Regions from separate parts of the Micromonospora sp. WMMA1998 genome, predicted to be linked through region 2. Evidence: riboswitches for the same ligand, from Rfam matches in the RefSeq annotation. Region 2 holds a riboswitch; the other holds the start of a gene.
What was found. A riboswitch is a leader RNA that binds a small molecule or an ion and turns the genes downstream of it on or off. The one in region 2 is predicted to bind thiamine pyrophosphate.
Positions count from the first base shown of each region.

Region 1: linked by a shared signal. The riboswitch ahead of O7600_RS11570 (ECF transporter S component) and the one ahead of thiE (thiamine phosphate synthase) in region 2 are both predicted to bind thiamine pyrophosphate.

Region 1 covers NZ_CP114911.1:2,634,472-2,642,881, reverse strand. Annotated here, with positions in the region: gene O7600_RS11605 (isoprenyl transferase) at 1-132, shown strand, start outside; gene O7600_RS11600 (hypothetical protein) at 200-385, shown strand; gene O7600_RS11595 (thioredoxin reductase) at 517-768, shown strand; gene gndA (NADP-dependent phosphogluconate dehydrogenase) at 772-2,214, opposite strand; gene O7600_RS11585 (hypothetical protein) at 2,562-2,795, shown strand; gene O7600_RS11580 (energy-coupling factor transporter transmembrane component T) at 2,923-3,723, opposite strand; gene O7600_RS11575 (ABC transporter ATP-binding protein) at 3,720-5,321, opposite strand; gene O7600_RS11570 (ECF transporter S component) at 5,432-6,022, opposite strand; TPP riboswitch at 6,096-6,202, opposite strand; gene O7600_RS11565 (alpha/beta hydrolase) at 6,280-7,116, shown strand; gene O7600_RS11560 (SIS domain-containing protein) at 7,113-7,862, shown strand; gene O7600_RS11555 (DUF6328 family protein) at 7,955-8,410, shown strand, end outside.
Region 2 covers NZ_CP114911.1:3,333,888-3,342,297, reverse strand. Annotated here, with positions in the region: gene O7600_RS14895 (aldo/keto reductase) at 1-211, shown strand, start outside; gene O7600_RS14890 (DUF559 domain-containing protein) at 735-1,646, opposite strand; TPP riboswitch at 1,765-1,876, shown strand; gene thiE (thiamine phosphate synthase) at 1,871-2,497, shown strand; gene thiO (glycine oxidase ThiO) at 2,491-3,621, shown strand; gene thiS (sulfur carrier protein ThiS) at 3,612-3,812, shown strand; gene O7600_RS14870 (thiazole synthase) at 3,809-4,591, shown strand; gene O7600_RS14865 (thiamine phosphate synthase) at 4,654-5,403, shown strand; gene thiD (bifunctional hydroxymethylpyrimidine kinase/phosphomethylpyrimidine kinase) at 5,400-6,188, shown strand; gene thiC (phosphomethylpyrimidine synthase ThiC) at 6,206-7,798, shown strand; gene O7600_RS14850 (hypothetical protein) at 7,838-8,410, opposite strand, start outside.

The DNA.
Region 1 (8,410 bases), 700 kb from region 2:
GAACTGGTCTACCTGGACACGCTCTGGCCCGACTTCGACCGCCGTCACCTCTGGTACGCCTGCGAGCTGTACGCCCAGCGCGACCGACGCTTCGGCGGGGCGCTGCCCAACCCGGTGGCCCCCGGAGCCTGAGGTCACGCTTAGCGACGCCCCGCGCTGGGTACGAGTATCCACAGCAGCCAACGCGGAGGTGAACCACATGATTCAGAAGCGGATCGCGCAGTGGGCGGTCATGGCGGTCGCCGTGCCGCTGGCGGCGGCCGGCGCGCGCCGGCTCAGCCACTCCCTGGAGGCCCGTCGTGGCCCGACCGGGGTGAGCCGCCTGCTGACCAAGGGCGCCGACATGATCCGGCCGCAGAAGGCCAAGCGGCGCCGGTTCTTCTGACCCCGACGGTCGGCCCCGTGCCGGCCGTCCCGCGGACGCCCCGCATCCGGCTTTCCGGCCGGATCGCGGGGCGTTCCGCTTACGATCGGCGCAGGGCGCGCCGCCGGGACGCGCCGCCACGGGGGTGGAGAATGCGCGATCTCCGGTACGAGATGACGGCCGCCCTGGCCGGCGCCGACCTGGTGGAGCCGAGCCGCCGCGAGGCGGTCGCCGAGCTGTGCGCCGGGGTGGCCGAGCGCTGGTGCGCCGACGTCGGGCACACCCCGGCGGTCCGCTCCGGCGAGATCGGTGAGCTGGCCGCCGGTGAGCCGGCCGCCGACTGGGCCCCCGAAACCGGGTCGGCCCCGGCCCACCGCCGTCCGTCGCCCGAGCGGGCGTGGTGAGGCTCAGGCCTCCACTTCGGAGCGGTCGCCCGCCCAGCGGGTGTGGAACGAGCCGTCCCGGTCCACCCGGTGGTAGGTGTGCGCGCCGAAGTTGTCCCGCAGCCCCTGGATCAGGGCGGCCGGCAGCCGCTCGGCGCGCAGCGCGTCGAAGTAGGCCAGCGACGACGCGAAGGCCGGGGCCGGCACACCCGCGCGGGCCGCGTCGGCCACCACCCGTCGCCAGGCCGGGACCCCGGCGCTGACCCGGTCGGCGAACCAGGGGGCGACCAGCAGCGTCGACAGGTCCGGCTCGGCGTCGTACGCCTCCCGGATCCGGTCCAGGAAGCGGGCCCGGATGATGCAGCCGCCGCGCCAGATGGTGGCCGTGCCACCCAGGTCGATGTCCCAGTCGTACTCCCGGCTGCCGGCCCGGATGTGGTCGAAGCCCTGCGCGTACGCGACGATCTTGCTGGCGAGCAGCGCCCGGCGGACGTCCTCGACGAATGCGTCCCGGTCGTCGACCTGCCACTTGTCGCCGGCGTCCGCGAACACCCGGCGGGCGGCCGCACGCTGGTCGGCGTGCCCGGACAGCGACCGGGCGAACGTGGCCTCGGCGATGCCGGTGATCGGGATGCCGAGGTCCAGCGCGCTCTGCACGGTCCAGCGGCCGGTGCCCTTCTGCTCGGCCTGGTCGAGCACCACGTCCACGAACGCCCGGCCGGTGGCGGCGTCGGTGTGGCCGAGCACGTCGGCGGTGATCTCGATGAGGAAGGACTCCAGCTCGCCGCCGTTCCACTCCCGGAAGATCTCCGCGATCTCCGCCGGGCTCGCCGACAGGCCGGCCCGCAACAGGTCGTACGCCTCCGCGATGAGCTGCATGTCGGCGTACTCGATGCCGTTGTGCACCATCTTCACGAAGTGCCCGGCGCCGTCGGGGCCGATGTGCCGGCAGCAGGGCGTCCCCTCGACCTGCGCGGCGATCTTCTCGAAGATCGGGCCCAGCTTGCGGTAGGACTCCGCCGAGCCGCCGGGCATGATGCTCGGGCCACGCAGCGCGCCCTCCTCGCCGCCGGAGACGCCGGTGCCGACGAAGTGCAGCCCGTGCGCGCGCAGCGCCTCCTCCCGACGGCGGGTGTCGGCGAAGTGCGCGTTGCCGCAGTCGACGACGATGTCCCCCTCCTCCAGCAGCGGGACCAGTTCGTCGATCACGGCGTCGGTCGGCGCGCCGGCCTTCACCATCACGATCACCGCACGCGGCCGCTCCAGCGAGCCGACGAAGTCGGCCAGCGACTCGGACGGCACGAAGGTGCCCTCGTCGCCGTGCTCGGCGACCAGGCTGCGGGTGCGTTCCGGCGAGCGGTTGTGCACCGCCACGGCGAAACCGTTGCGGGCCAGGTTCCGGGCCAGGTTGCGACCCATCACCGCCAGACCGGTGACCCCGATCTGCGCCGTCGCCTGTTGTGCCATGCGTACCGCCACCTCTCGTCCTCGCTGCCGTGCTGCGACCGTATCGCGGTCGCCGGGGGAGTGGGCCGGGACGTCGACGCCGGGTGAGTGGCCGGTGGCGGTGCGTTCCGCGGTAATTCGGATGCGCGATCGGCTCGGGGCGGGTTAGCCTTCGGGCATGCGTAACTGACGCCCTTCTTCCGAGCCCGGTCCACCGCCCTACGTGCCGGTGGACCCGTCCTGCTCCGGGCGTCCGCATCCCCTCCCGCCGCCGTGGTTCGCGGTGTCTGTCGCGGTCGGATCGCACCCGGGGCGCACCCGCTCGGCGCGTCCGTGGTCGGCGCGCCCGCCAGACAGGAGGACCGCGGATGCCCGCGAAGCGCAGCCCGAAGAAGTCCCGCAAGCCGTCGCCGTCGCTGCGGGAGGTGACCCCGAGGGATCTCGACGCGCTCACCGTGGCGCCGTCGACGCCGGTGTCCCTGCCGACGGAGCAGGCCCCGGCGCCGCCCACCGCCGGCCCGCCCGCCGGAGGCCGGTCGGGCGTCACCGGGCGCAGCCAGCGCGCCGGCCAGACCCGCTTCTACGCCTTCCGCCGCAGCTGACCGACAGAGCCCCGGACGCGCCGCGCCCGGGGCTCCACCCTTCCCCACGGCGTCGACCATGAAGTTGGCGGCGACAATTCGGGCGCCGAGTGCCGCCAACTTCATGATCGACGCACCGGAGGCTGGGTCAGCCGATGAGGGGGCGGAAGGTGCCGAGGAGGATGCTCGTGGTCAGGGCGGCGCCGGCCAGGAGCGCGGCGGTGACCACCAGCAGGGCGTCGGCCCGGGTGAAGTGCTGACGCCGGGCCACCGTACGCGGCGTGCCGGCGTCGAAGCCCCGCGCGTCCATCGCCACGGCCAGCCGGGTGCCCCGCCGGATCGCGCCGACCAGCAGCGCGAACGCGGTCGAGCCGAACAGCCGCAGCTTGGCCAGCGGGTTCCGGCCGGCGTCCACGCCCCGGGCCCGCCGGGCCATGCTGATCATCCGCCACTCCTGTTCCAGCAGCGGCACCATCCGGAACGCGGCCAGCGCGCCGATGGCGAACCGGGCCGGCGCCTTCGCGTTCTGGATCAGCGCGTCGGCCAGCTCGGTCGGATCGGTGGTGGCGAAGACGACGATCCCGGGCAGCGCCACGGCGAGCATGCGCAGCACCAGGCCGAGGGCGGTGACCAGCACACCCTGGGTGACCAGCACCGGGCCGGCGTCGAGCAGCACCGGACCGGACCGGTCGGCGGCGAAGAGCACCAGCGTGACCAGGATGCCCACGGCTCCGGCCAGCAGCGGCCAGGCCCGTCGGGCCAGCACCCGGTAGCGGACGCCGAACAGTGGCAGCACCGCGAGTTCGATGGCGATGGCGATGGCCGGCGCGACCGGGTCCAGCGTCGCCACCAGCACGAGCGTGAAGACCAGCGCGGCGGCCACCTTCGCCACCGGGTTGCGCCGGGCCAGCGGGGCGTCGGGCGCGGCGACCGGTTCGAGATCGATCACGGTGCGCCCGCCCCTCGCGGCGGGGTCGACGGTGGCCCGTCCGCGCCGTGACGGCCGGGCGGGGACGGTGACTCGTCCGCGCCGAGACCGCCTGACGACGAGCCGACGGACCCAGGCAGGGCGGCGAGCACGGGACCCGGCTGGCCGGCGAGCCCGGCCGGGCGCGTCCGGTCGAGGTCGGCGGGCGGGCGGTCCAGGGTGAGCGTCCGGTCGGCCAGCGCGGCGACGAAGTCCGCGTCGTGCGTCACCGCGACCACGCCGTGGCCGGCGTCGCGCAGCTCGGCGAGCAGGTCGACCAGTTCCAGCCAGGTCCGCCGGTCCTGGCCGAACGTGGGTTCGTCGCAGATCAGCAGGCGGGGCGCGGTGGCCAGGGCGGTCGCCACGCTCAGCCGCCGCGCCTCGCCGCCGGAGAGGGTGTACGGATTGGCGCCGGCCAACCGGTCCAGTCGCAGCCGGTGCAGCAGCGCGTCCACGGTGTCGGTCACGTCCGACTCGGACCGGCCGGTACGGCGCGGGCCGAGCGCCAACTCGTCCCGCACCGTGCCGGTGACGAACTGGTGCTCCGGGTCCTGGAACACCGAACCGATCCGGCGCGCCAGCGCGGGCGCCCGCCAGCGGTGCGGGGGAGTGCGCGCGTCCCGGCCGGCCAGCTCGGCGGAGGCGGTGAGCGCACCGGCACCGGGGCGCAGCAGGCCGCCGAGGAGCAGCGCCAGCGTGGACTTGCCGGCGCCGTTGGGGCCGAGGACGGCGAGTGCCTCGCCGGCGCGTACCCGAAGGTCGGTGGGGGTCAGCCGGGGCGGCAGGCCGAGCCGGTCGGCGGCGAGCAGGGTCTCCCCGGGCGGCGCGGTGGCGTGCCGCGGCGGGATGGTGTGTCCGGGCACCCAGACCCCGGCGGCGGCCAGCGCTTCGCCGTGCGCGGCGAAGACCGCCTCGGGCGGCCCGTCGGCCCGCACCCCGCCACCGGGTTCCAGCACCACCACGCGGTCGACCAGCGGCAGCGCCTCGGCCACCCGGTGCTCGACCAGGATCAGCGTGGTGTCCGGGTCGAGCGCGTCCGCGACGGCCCGGCGGATCAGAGTGGCGCCGGTCGGGTCGAGGTTGGCGGTGGGCTCGTCCAGCAGCAGCAGCCCGGGGCGCAGCGCGAGCGTCCCGGCCAGGGCGAGGCGCTGCTGCTCGCCCCCGCTGAGCGCGGCGGTGGGGCGGTCCCGGGGGTAGGGGAAGCCGACCCGGCGCAGCGCCTCGTCCACCCGGGGCCAGATCTCCTCGGCCGGTACGCCCCGGTTCTCCAGCCCGAACGCGACGTCGTCGCCGGAGCGGGCCATCACCAGCTGGGTCTCCGGGTCCTGGAAGACCACGCCGACGCGTTCGCGGGCCTTGCGCGGGTCCAGCCCGTCGATCTCGACGGTGCCCTCCTGCTCGCCGGAGTCCTCCGGAAGCAGCCCGGCCAGCGCTGCCAGCAGCGTGCTCTTGCCGGCCCCGGAGGCCCCGAGCAGCAGGACCCGTTCCCCGCTCTCGACGCGCAGGTCGACGCCACGCACCGCCCAGGCCCGACGTCCCCCGTGCCGCCACCCGAACCCCCGGAGAACCACCCCGCTCACCGTTCCACACCTCCTCCCGTTCCGACCTCAGCCTCGTCGATCAAGGAGTTCGCGTCAGGGACATCGCCCGCCGCCGACGCGAACTCCTTGATCAACAGGCGGCGGACCGGTCAGACCAGGGCGCGGTCGCGGCCGGCGGGGAAGCGGTCCAGGACGCCGGTGTTCGCCAGGGCCCGGGTGAGCAGGTGCGCGCCGACGCCGGCCACGACGGTGGCGCTGACGATCGTGATCAGGGCGTACGGGATCCGGTAGGAGGTCAGCTCGTAGGCCTTGTTCCAGTAGACGAAGTCGAAGATCGCCGCGCCCAGGCCGGTCAGCGCGCCGGCCAGCACCGCCACCGGCAGCCGGAACGAGCGGTAGCGGAACGCGGCGAACGCCAGTTCGGCGCCGATGCCCTGCATCAGGCCCTGGAGGATCACGATGCTCGCCCACTGGCTGCCCAGCAGCGCGGAGACGATCGCGGCGACGGTCTCGCAGTAGAGCGCCGCGCCCGGCTTGCGGATGATCAGGCCGGCGAGCACCGCCGGGATCAGCCAGACGCCGTAGAGCAGCGCCTGCGCCGGCGGGAAGAACGCGAACGCCGCGTCGGTGGCGCTCCAGAGCAGGCCCCAGGCCCAGAAGACGACGCCGAAGGCGACGGCGATCACCGAGGCGACGACGATGTCGACCGTACGCCAGCGGTTGCTGTCGGTGTGGCTCATGACGGACTCCCAGTTCAGGTGAGGAACCAGGAGAAGACGCACGCCGCGCCCGGAACGCCCGGACGGCGGCGCGGCTGGAGGTCGACCGAACTCCCTGCGCTGGCATTACCCAGATCAGGTTCGAGGGTCTGCGGGCCTCGGCCCGCACTCTCAGCGCTGTGCGCTCCCCTGTCGGATGTGAAGTTGTCTCGTCGCAGACGCTAGCACCGTCGCCTGCCCCGGGCCCAGCAGGGCAACTGTCGGCTACGGTGGTGATCATGCGGGTCGAGGCGCGGGGACTGACGTTCGAGGTACGCACCGGCGGCCCCGAGGACGGCGACCCGGTCCTGCTGCTGCACGGCTTCCCGCAGCACTCCGGCGAGTGGGACGCGGTCACGCCCGCGCTGCACGCCGCCGGGCTGCGCACGTACGCGCTGGACCAGCGCGGCTACTCGCCCGGCGCGCGGCCGGCCGCCGTCGAGGCGTACCGGATCCCGGAGCTGGTGGCCGACGCGGCCGGCGTGCTGGACGCGCTCGGGGTGACCCGCGCGCACCTGGTCGGTCACGACTGGGGCGCGATCGTGGCCTGGGGGCTGGCGGCGGCGCACCCGGAGCGGGTGCGGACGCTGACCGCGGTGTCGGTGCCGCACCCGGCGGCGATGGGCCACGCGCTCGCCACCGACCCCCGGCAGAAGGCGAAGTCCGCCTACATCGCGCTGTTCCGGATGCCCGGCAAGGCGGAGAAGGTGCTGCTGGCGCTGCGCGGCGCCGCGCTGCGGCGGCTGCTCGGCGGGGTGGGGGACGCCGACGCGGTGGCCCGCTACGCCGAGCCGATGCGCGAGCCGGAGGCGCTCACCGCGGCGCTCAACTGGTACCGGGCGATGAGCGGGACGGACATGAAGGCCGTCGGACCGGTGGGCGTGCCGACCACGTACGTCTGGAGCGACCGGGACGTGGCGATCGGTCGGACGGCCGCGCAGGCGTGCGCGGCGCACGTCACCGGGGACTACCGCTTCCTGGTGCTCGACGGCGTCAGCCACTGGATCCCCGACGAGGCGCCCGGCCCGCTGGCCGCCGCGATCCTCGCCCGGTGCACAGGAGCGGAGGAAGCATGACGGTGAGCGCCGAGGACTACCTGGCGGTGGTGACCGAGACGATGGGCCGGGTGGCCGCCGAGCAACGGCGGAACGTGGCCGCGGCGGCCGACCTGATCGCCACGGCGCTGCGCGCCGACGCGGTGGTGCACGCCTTCGGCACCGGACACTCCGAGGCACTCGCCATGGAGATCGCCGGAAGGGCCGGTGGGCTGGTCCCCACCAACCGGATCGCGCTGCGTGACCTGGTGCTGCGGGGCGGGGAGCCGGCCGACGTGCTCGGCCCGAAGCTGGAACGCGAGCCGGCCGTGGCGCACCGCCTCTACGAGCTGGCCCCGATCCGGCCGCAGGACGTGTTCGTGCTGGCCTCCAACTCGGGCGTGAACGGGGCGATGGTGGAGTTCGCCGCCATCGTGAAGGAGCGCGGGCACGGGCTGGTGGCGATCACCTCGGCCCAGCACTCGGCCCGGATGGCGTCCCGGCACCCGTCCGGCCGCAAGCTCGCCGACTTCGCCGACGTGGTGCTGGACAACGGCGCCCCGTACGGCGACGCGACGCTGCCGCTGCCCGGCGGCGGCGCGGTCGGCGCGGTCTCCTCGATCACCGCGGCGCTGCTGGCCCAGCAGATCGTCGCCGAGGTGGTGGCCCGGCTGCTGGCCACCGGCGAACGGCCGCCGGTCTACCTCTCCGCCAACATCACCGGCGGCGACGAGCACAACGCCGAGTTGGAGGCGCGGTACGAGGGCCGCATCCGCCGCGGAGCCTGAGGGCGTTTCGCGATCACTCGGACGGGGCACTGGCGGTCCTGCCGGCGGGCGTTCACCCGCCGGCCGTGCCGTCTTCACCGGAGGTTCGTGAGTTGTCCAAGGAATCCGAGAAGCAGCGCTGGCAGCGCAACTTCGCCGACCTGCTGCAGGAGTTGCGCGTCGCGCAGACCGGCGTGCAGATCCTGTTCGCCTTCCTGCTGACGATGCCGTTCAGCAACGCCTTCAACCGGACCACCGACTTCCAGCGCGACGTCTACATCGTGGCGCTGCTGGCGGCCGCCGCGGCCGCCGCGATGATCATCTCGCCGGTGGCGTTCCACCGGGCGCTGTTCCGCCAGGGCCGCAAGCCGGAGCTGGTCCGGTTCGCCCACCGGATGGCCACCGGCGGCCTGTTCTTCATGCTGATCGCGATGGTCAGCGCGGTCCTGCTGGTCACCGACTTCGTGCTGCCCCGGCCGATCGCGTTCGTGCTCAGCGCGGTCACCGGGATCTGGTTCCTGACCTTCTGGGCGATCCTGCCGTTCGCCCGGCGCAACTGGGGTGAGGAC
Region 2 (8,410 bases):
GCGCTGGGACACCATCGAGGCGATCGAGGCGTACGCGGCGGAGCGCGGGATCAGCATGCTCCAGGTGGCCATCGGCGGGCTGGCCGCCCGGCCCGCGGTGACGTCGGTGATCGCCGGCGCCACCACGCCCGAGCAGGTACGCGCCAACGCCGAGGCGGGCACATGGCAGCCCTCCGACGAGGACCTGGACGCCCTCGACGCCCTCCTCTGACGGATTCCCGCCGGCGTGGCCGCCTCCGCGGTCCGCTGGCGTGGTGGCCTGCGCCGCGGCCACCCTCGGCGCGCCACCCTTCCTCTGGCGATCCACCGGCGAGTTCCGCCCGGCTAGACACCCATGGTGTCCCACTCAGCGCCAGCGCTCACCGTGAGTGGAACGTCATGGGTGTCAAACGAGCGCTGAGGCACCCATGGTGTTCCACCCACGGCCGGTCCTGGCGGCGGGTGGAACGTCATGGGTGCCTGCGGGCGGGGCTGACGTCCGTGGCGTCTCAGGACCGAGGAGCGCTACGACCGCCCGGACGGCGTCGACCTGGCCCGCCTACTGCGGGGCGGGGCCGACGGGCGGGGCGGGCCGAGGGGCGGGGCGGCACGTCGGGCGGGGCGTCGGGCTGGGACGAGGAGCGGGGCGGCACGCCGGGCGTCGGGCCGGGCCGAGGGGCGGGGCGTCGGGCGTGGCGTTCGGGCGGGGTGTTCGGGTGTGGGCGCTTGAGGGCGCGGCGCGTGGGGATACCGGGTCAGTGCGGCGGTGCGGTGGTGAGGCGTTCGGCGAGGGCCTGGCGGACCAGGGCGACGGTGGCGTCCGGACGGCGCAACACGTCGTCGGCGGTGAACCGGAGCACCACCCAACCGGCCGCGCGGAGCGCGTTCAGGCGCGCCACGTCGCGGCGGAAGTGAGCCCGCTCGCGGTGGTGGTCGCCGTCGTACTCGATCGCGAGGCGGAGCGCCGGCCAGGCCAGGTCGACCCGGGCCACGAAGCGCCCGCCCGCGCGTACCTCGTGCTGGGCGACGAGCGGGCCGAGGCCGGCGTCGAGGAGGAGCAGCCGCAGGCGGGTCTCCATCGGGGACTCGCTCGACGGCTCGGCCAGCGCCAGCACCTCGCGCAGCAGCGGAGCGCCCGGCCAGCCCGGTCGGTCGGCGGCGTAGGCGCGCAGGGCGGGCAGCGTCACCACCCGGCGGCGGAGCAGCGCGTCGACGGCGACCAGCGCGTCGGCGCGTGACCCCTGCCGACCCAGGTCGAACGCGGTGCGCAGCGTGGTGGTGACGGGGAGCCCGCCGAACCGGGTCCGATCCCGGTCGGGCAACGGGGACCGGGCGACCGACAGACGCGGGTGCGGGCGCACCCGGGCGGGACGCGGCAACAGCACCGTCACCGGCGCATCCCGGCCGAGCAGGTCCACCCCGAACAGCCAGGCGGCGCTGCGTCCCGCCAGCGCGGCACCCGGCGGCAGGCGCAACGCCACCGCCTCGCACCACATCCGATGGTCGTCGGCGCGGTGTCCGTCCCGGTGCACGTACACGTCAGGCAGTAGGCGGATCCATGTCGGCCCGCGCAACATCGTCCAGGTCAGCAGCCCTTCGGAGACGGCAAGGCCGCCCCGGAACGGCAGGATCGTCAGGCGGCGCGGGACCCGGACGGGAACGGACATCCCGGCAGCGTGTCGTGACGAGACGGTCACCCGTGGTCCCGGTACGGCATGTGGACGGTTCCTGGGAAAAACGTCACCCGGTCTTCCGTCCGACGGGGAGGCGTCGTACGGTAGGCCGCAAGTGACCCACGGGAGCCCGGTGTGGACCGGGCTGAGAGGGGGGCTGGGAGCCCCCGACCGTCGAACCTGATCCGGGTAATGCCGGCGCAGGGAGGAGCGTTGCCGTGCCGTCCCTGGGACGACTGCATCTCATCACCGACACCCGGCCGGGGCGTGACCCGCTCGCCGTGCTGCGCGCCGCCCTGCCGGTGGCCCGCGCCGACCTCGTCGTGCAGGTCCGGGTGGAGGACGACGCCACCGACCGGGAGGCGTACGAGCTGGCCCGCCTGGTGGTCGACGCCTGTCGACCGTACGGGGCCCGGTGCCTGGTCAACGACCGGCTGCACGTGGCGGTGGCGGTGGCCGCTGCCGGGGGCCACGTCGGGGCGGACGACCTGCCGGTGGCCGCCGCGCGCCGGGTGCTCGGCCCGGACGCCGTGCTCGGCGCCACCGCCCGTGAGCCGGACGGCGCCCGAGCGGCCGTCACCGCCGGCGCGAGCTACCTGGGCGTCGGCCCGTGCCACGCCACCACCACCAAGTCCGGCCTGCCCACGCCGATCGGCCCGGCGGGGGTACGCGCCGTCGCCGAGGCGGTGGACGTGCCGGTGATCGCCATCGGCGGGGTGACCGCCGCCACCGTGCCGGCGCTGCGGGCCGCCGGGGCGTACGGGGTGGCGGTGGTGGGGGCGGTCAGCGGGGCGGCCGACCCGGCCCGGGCCACCGCCGAGCTGCTCGGTGCGCTGACGTGTTAAGCAGGGACCCTTCCTCTACCGGAGGCGTTAAGAGGGGGCCCTTCCTTACCGACGTGGCGGTGGTGGGTGGCGGGCCGATCGGGTGGGCGATCGCGTGGCGGTGCGCCCAGCGCGGGCTGCGCGTGATGGTGCACGACGACCGGCCCGGGTCGGGTGCCTCCTCGGTGGCCGCCGGGATGCTCTCGCCGGTCGCCGAGGCGTACTTCGGGGAGCACGAGCTGACCGGGCTGCTGGTGGCGTCCGCCGCCCGCTGGCCCGCGTTCGCCGCCGAGCTGTCCGCGGCGAGCGACGTCGACCTCGGGTATCGCACCGAGGGCACGCTCGTCGTCGGGCTCACCGCCGACGACCTGGCCGAGGCGCGGCGGCTGTGGTCGTACCAACAGGGTCTGGCACTGCCGATCACGCCGCTGCGCCCCACAGACCTGCGCGACCGCGAGCCGGCGCTGGCCACCCGGGTGCGCGGCGGCGCTGTGGCGCCCGGCGACCACCAGGTCGACCCGCGCCGGCTGGTCACCGCGTTGCGCGCGGCGGCCGAGCGGGCCGGCGTCGTGCTGCGGCCGGTGCGGGTCGGCGCGCTGTCCGAGGTGGACGCCCGGTTCACCGTGGTCGCGGCGGGCTGCGGCGCGGCGGCGCTGACCGGCCTGCCGGTCCGGCCGGTCAAGGGCCAGGTGCTGCGACTCCGCGCGCCCGCCGCCGGCCCGCCGGGCTTCCGGCACGTGATCCGGGGGTACGCCGACGGCGAGGCGGTCTACCTGGTGCCCCGGGACAGCGGCGAGGTGGTGGTCGGCGCGACCGTCGAGGAGCGCGCGGACACCGAGGTCACCGCCGGAGGCGTGCTGACGCTGCTGCGCGCCGCCGCCGAGCTGGTGCCGGAACTCGTCGAGTACGAGCTGGTGGAGGCTGTCGCCGGGCTGCGCCCCGGTACGCCCGACAACGCACCGATCGTCGGGCCACTGCCCGGGCGGCCGGGCGTGCTCGCCGCCACCGGCCACCACCGGCACGGCATCGTGCTCACCCCGGTCACCGCCGACCTGGTCACCGAGCTGATCGTCACCGGCGAGCCGGATCCCGCGCTCGCCCCCTTCACCCCCGACCGCTTCGGGAAGGAGCGCACGTGGAACTGATCGTCAACGGCACCGGCCGGACGCTGCCCGAGGGTGTCACCGTCGCCGAGGTGGTCCGCACCGTCACCGACCGGGAGCGCGGGCTCGCGGTGGCGGTGAACGGCGAGGTGGTGCCGCGCGGCGGCTGGCCGGAGAGCGTGCTGCGCGAGGGCGACCGGGTCGAGGTCCTCAGCGCCACCCAGGGCGGGTGAACGGCATGTCCAGGTTGGAGATCGGCGGGGTCGGGTTCGGCTCCCGGCTCGTCCTCGGCACCGGCGGCGCGGCCAACCTGCATGTGCTGGAGCAGGCGATCCGCGCCTCCGGCACCGAGCTGGTGACACTGGCGCTGCGTCGGGTGGACATCACGCCCGGCGGGTCGGGCGGCCTGTTGGACCTGGTGGAGCGGTGCGGCGTACGGCTGCTGCCCAACACGGCCGGCTGCCGGACCGCCGTCGAGGCGGTGAAGACAGCGCACCTGGCCCGGGAGGCGTTCGACACCGACTGGGTGAAGCTGGAGGTGATCGGCGACGAGCGCACGCTGCTGCCCGACGGGGTGGAGCTGCTGCGCGCCGCCGAGGAACTGGTCGCGGACGGGTTCACCGTGCTGCCGTACACCTCGGATGATCCGGTGCTGGCCCGGCGGCTGGCCGACGTGGGCTGCGCGGCGGTGATGCCGGCCGGGTCGCCGATCGGCTCCGGTCTGGGCATCGGCAACCCGCACCACATCCGGCTGATCCGGCAGGCCGTCGCCGTCCCGGTGGTGCTCGACGCGGGTATCGGCACCGCCTCCGACGCCGCGCTCGCGATGGAGCTGGGCTGCGACGCGGTGCTGCTGGCCAGCGCCGTGACCCGGGCCGCCGACCCGGTGGCGATGGCCACGGCGATGCGGTACGCGGTCGAGGCCGGCCGCCTGGCGTACGGCGCGGGCCGCATCGCCCGCCGCTTCCACGCCCAGGCGTCCACTCCGGACGAGGGGCGGCCCGACCTGTGACCGCTTCACGCGTTGCGGATCTTGGTACGGATGCGCCCCCGGAGGGGCGGCCACGTACCAAGATTCAGGGCTGCCCGAGTGGGGTGGTGCTGCTCAGCGATCGGCGGCTGGTGCGCGGGGCGCTTGTCGACGTGGTGGCGGGGGCCGTCGGTGGGGGAGTGCGGTGGGTGGTGCTGCGGGAGAAGGACCTGCCCCGCGCCGAACGCCTCGCGCTCGCCGTCGACCTGCGCGCGATCCTCGCCGAGGCGAACGGCACGCTGATCGTCGCCGGACCGGACCCGCTCGACGGGGACGCCGTGCACCTGCCCGCCGCCGGCCCCTACCCGCCGCCCGCCGTCGGACTGGTCGGCCGCTCCTGCCACGACACCGCCGAGCTGGCCCGGCTCACCACCGAGCACTACGCGACAGTGTCCCCGGTCTACGAGACCAAGACGAAACCCGGCTACGGCCCGGCGTTGCGGGCGGCCGGACTCGCCGCGCTGGTGAAAGCCAGCCCGGTCTCGGTGCTCGCACTGGGCGGCATCGAAACCCCGGGCCAGGTCCGCGCATGCGTCGAGGCAGGCGCACAAGGAGTAGCAGTCCTGGGCGCGATCATGCGCGCCCAGAACCCCACCGAAACCGCCACCACGCTGGGCAGAGCCTTCCAGGAGGCGGCCACCTGCTTGACGCGCACCCACCCCGCGCCATCCGACGAAGGCCCGCACGCGACAGGGCTGCGGCCGACCGTGCCCACGGAGGGATCAAGTCTGACCGCCCGGAGTGGGCACGGTCGGCCGCAGCCCTCAACCGCGACAACCGGAGAACACCAGTGACGCCGAAAACAGTTCTCAGCATCGCCGGCTCCGACTCCGGAGCAGGAGCGGGCATCCAGGCCGACCTGAAGACGTTCGCCGCGCTCGGCGCGTACGGCACGACCGTGCTCACCGCGATCACCGCGCAGAACACCCGGGGCGTCGACGCGGTCCTGGCGCTGCCCCCGCAGACCGTGCGCGACCAGCTGGACAGCGTGCTCGGCGACTTCGACGTCAGGGCGGTGAAGACCGGGATGCTCGGCACCCCGGCCGTCGCCGACGCGGTGGCCGAGGCGGCCCGGGCCGGGCGGCTGCCACACCTGGTCGTCGACCCGGTGCTGGTCGCCACCAGCGGGCACCGGCTCGGCGTGGTGGAGGCGGTCGAGCGGCTGCTCCCGTACGCCGAGGTGGCGACGCCGAACTGCGCGGAGGCCGCGGCCCTCACCGGGGGCCCGGTGGGCACCGTGGAGGAGATGGTCGCCGCGGCCGAGGCGCTGGCCGCGCGCGGACCGGCGTTCGTGGTGGTGACCGGCGGTGACGTGGACGCGGCCGGCGAGTCGGTGGACGTGCTGGCCGGCGGCGGGACGACCCGCCTGCTGCGCGCGCCCCGGGTGGACACCCGGCACAACCACGGCACCGGCTGCTCGTTCGCGGCCGCCGTCGCGGTCCGGTTGGCCGCCGGCGACCCGGTGCCGGTCGCGGTGGCCGCCGCGAAGGAGTACGTCACCCGCGCGCTGACCGGCGCGCGGAGCTGGGAGCTGGGCGCGGGACGCGGCCCGCTGGACCACTTCGGCTGGTCCGCTTGACCGACAGGGAGGCTGTCATGCAGGCACGTAGCAAGGTGTACGTGGAAGGGTCCCGGCCGGACGTCAGGGTGCCGTTCGCCGAGGTGGCGCTGACCGGGGACAACCCGCCGGTCCGGCTCTACGACACCTCCGGTCCCGGCTCCGACCCGGAGGTGGGGCTGCCCGCGCTGCGCGGACCGTGGATCGCCGAGCGCGGCGACGTGGCGCCGTCCCGGGGCGCCGGCACCCCGCTGGCCGGGGTGGACGGGAAGCGGCCGACGCAGCTCGCGTACGCCCGGGCCGGGACCGTCACCCCGGAGATGGAGTTCGTGGCGATCCGGGAGTCGGTGGCGCCGGAGTTCGTCCGGGACGAGATCGCCGCCGGGCGGGCGGTGCTGCCGCTCAACGTCAACCACCCGGAGTGCGAGCCGGCGATCATCGGCAAGGCGTTCCTGGTGAAGGTCAACGCCAACATCGGCACCTCGGCGGTCACCTCGTCGGTGGCCGAGGAGGTGGAGAAGCTCACCTGGGCGACCCGGTGGGGCGCGGACACCGTGATGGACCTGTCCACCGGCAAGCGCATCCACGAGACGCGCGAGGCGATCGTGCGCAACGCCCCGGTGCCGATCGGCACCGTGCCGATCTACCAGGCGCTGGAGAAGGTCGGCGGCGACCCGGTGAAGCTGAGCTGGGAGGTGTTCCGCGAGACGGTGATCGAGCAGGCCGAGCAGGGCGTCGACTACATGACGGTGCACGCCGGGGTGCTGCTGCCGTACGTGCCGCTCGCCGTGGACCGGGTGACCGGCATCGTGTCCCGGGGCGGCTCGATCATGGCCGCCTGGTGCCTGGCGCACCACGAGGAGAACTTCCTCTACACGAACTTTTCCGAGCTGTGCGCGATCCTGGCCCGCTACGACGTGACGTTCTCCCTCGGCGACGGCCTGCGCCCCGGGTCCATCGCGGACGCCAACGACGAGGCGCAGTTCGCCGAGTTGCGCACGCTCGGCGAGCTGACGAAGGTCGCCTGGGAGCACGACGTGCAGGTGATGATCGAGGGCCCCGGGCACGTCCCGATGCACAAGATCAAGGAGAACGTGGACCTCCAGCAGGAGTGGTGCCACGAGGCGCCGTTCTACACGCTCGGCCCGCTGACCACCGACGTCGCGCCCGCGTACGACCACATCACCTCCGCGATCGGCGCGGCGATGATCGGCATGTTCGGCACCGCGATGCTCTGCTACGTCACCCCGAAGGAGCACCTCGGGCTGCCGGACCGGGACGACGTCAAGGCGGGCGTGATCGCCTACAAGATCGCCGCGCACGCGGCCGACCTGGCCAAGGGCCACCCGGGCGCGCAGGCGTGGGACGACGCGCTGTCCAAGGCCCGCTTCGAGTTCCGGTGGGAGGACCAGTTCAACCTGGCGCTCGACCCGGAGACCGCGCGGGCCTACCACGACGCGACGCTGCCGGCGGAGCCGGCGAAGACCGCGCACTTCTGCTCGATGTGCGGGCCGAAGTTCTGCTCCATGAAGATCACCCAGGAGTTGAAGGACTACGCGGCGCGCGGCATGCGCGGCAAGTCCGAGGAGTTCGTCGCTTCCGGTTCCCGGGTCTACCTGCCGCTGGCCTGAGCGTTTCCGGGGCCGGGGCTCTCCCCGGCCCCGGAGGGCTCAGTCGCGGTGGTGCCGGCCGGTCCGCAGCGAGCGGGCGTCGTCGGCGTTGTCGTCCGAGGCGAGACCGGCGACCCAGTCGACGTACTCGTCGTCGGTCGTGGCGTCCGGCTCGACCGTCCGGTCGGCCGGATCGGGCTCGTCCTTGGCCCGGTTGCGCCGGAACAGGCCCCGCCGGGCCCGGGTCTTTCCGCCGACCGCGTCGGCGTCCTCCGGACCGGCGTGCCGCCCCCGCTCCCCGGTCGGGTCCGGCTCGGCGTCGGCCGGACCTTGCCCGGCCTGGGCCGGCACGGTCGTCTCGGCGGCGGTCCGGGGCAGCTCCGGAGCGGTCGGGCCGGCGGGCCGGGCATTGGTGGCCAGCGCGTCCCAGCCGGTGCTCCGGCCCGGCTCGGGCAGTCCCTGGTGCCGGGGGCGGGGGGCCGGCTCGGCGCGGTCGTCGCCGTCCCGGCCGGTGGCCGGCCCGTTCGGCCCGGTCGCGCTGTCCGGACGCGTCGGCCGGCTGGCGATCGGCCAGGCCGGCCGCACCTCGCCCGGTCGTTCGGCGACGTCCTCGAAGATGGGGAACCGGGGCCG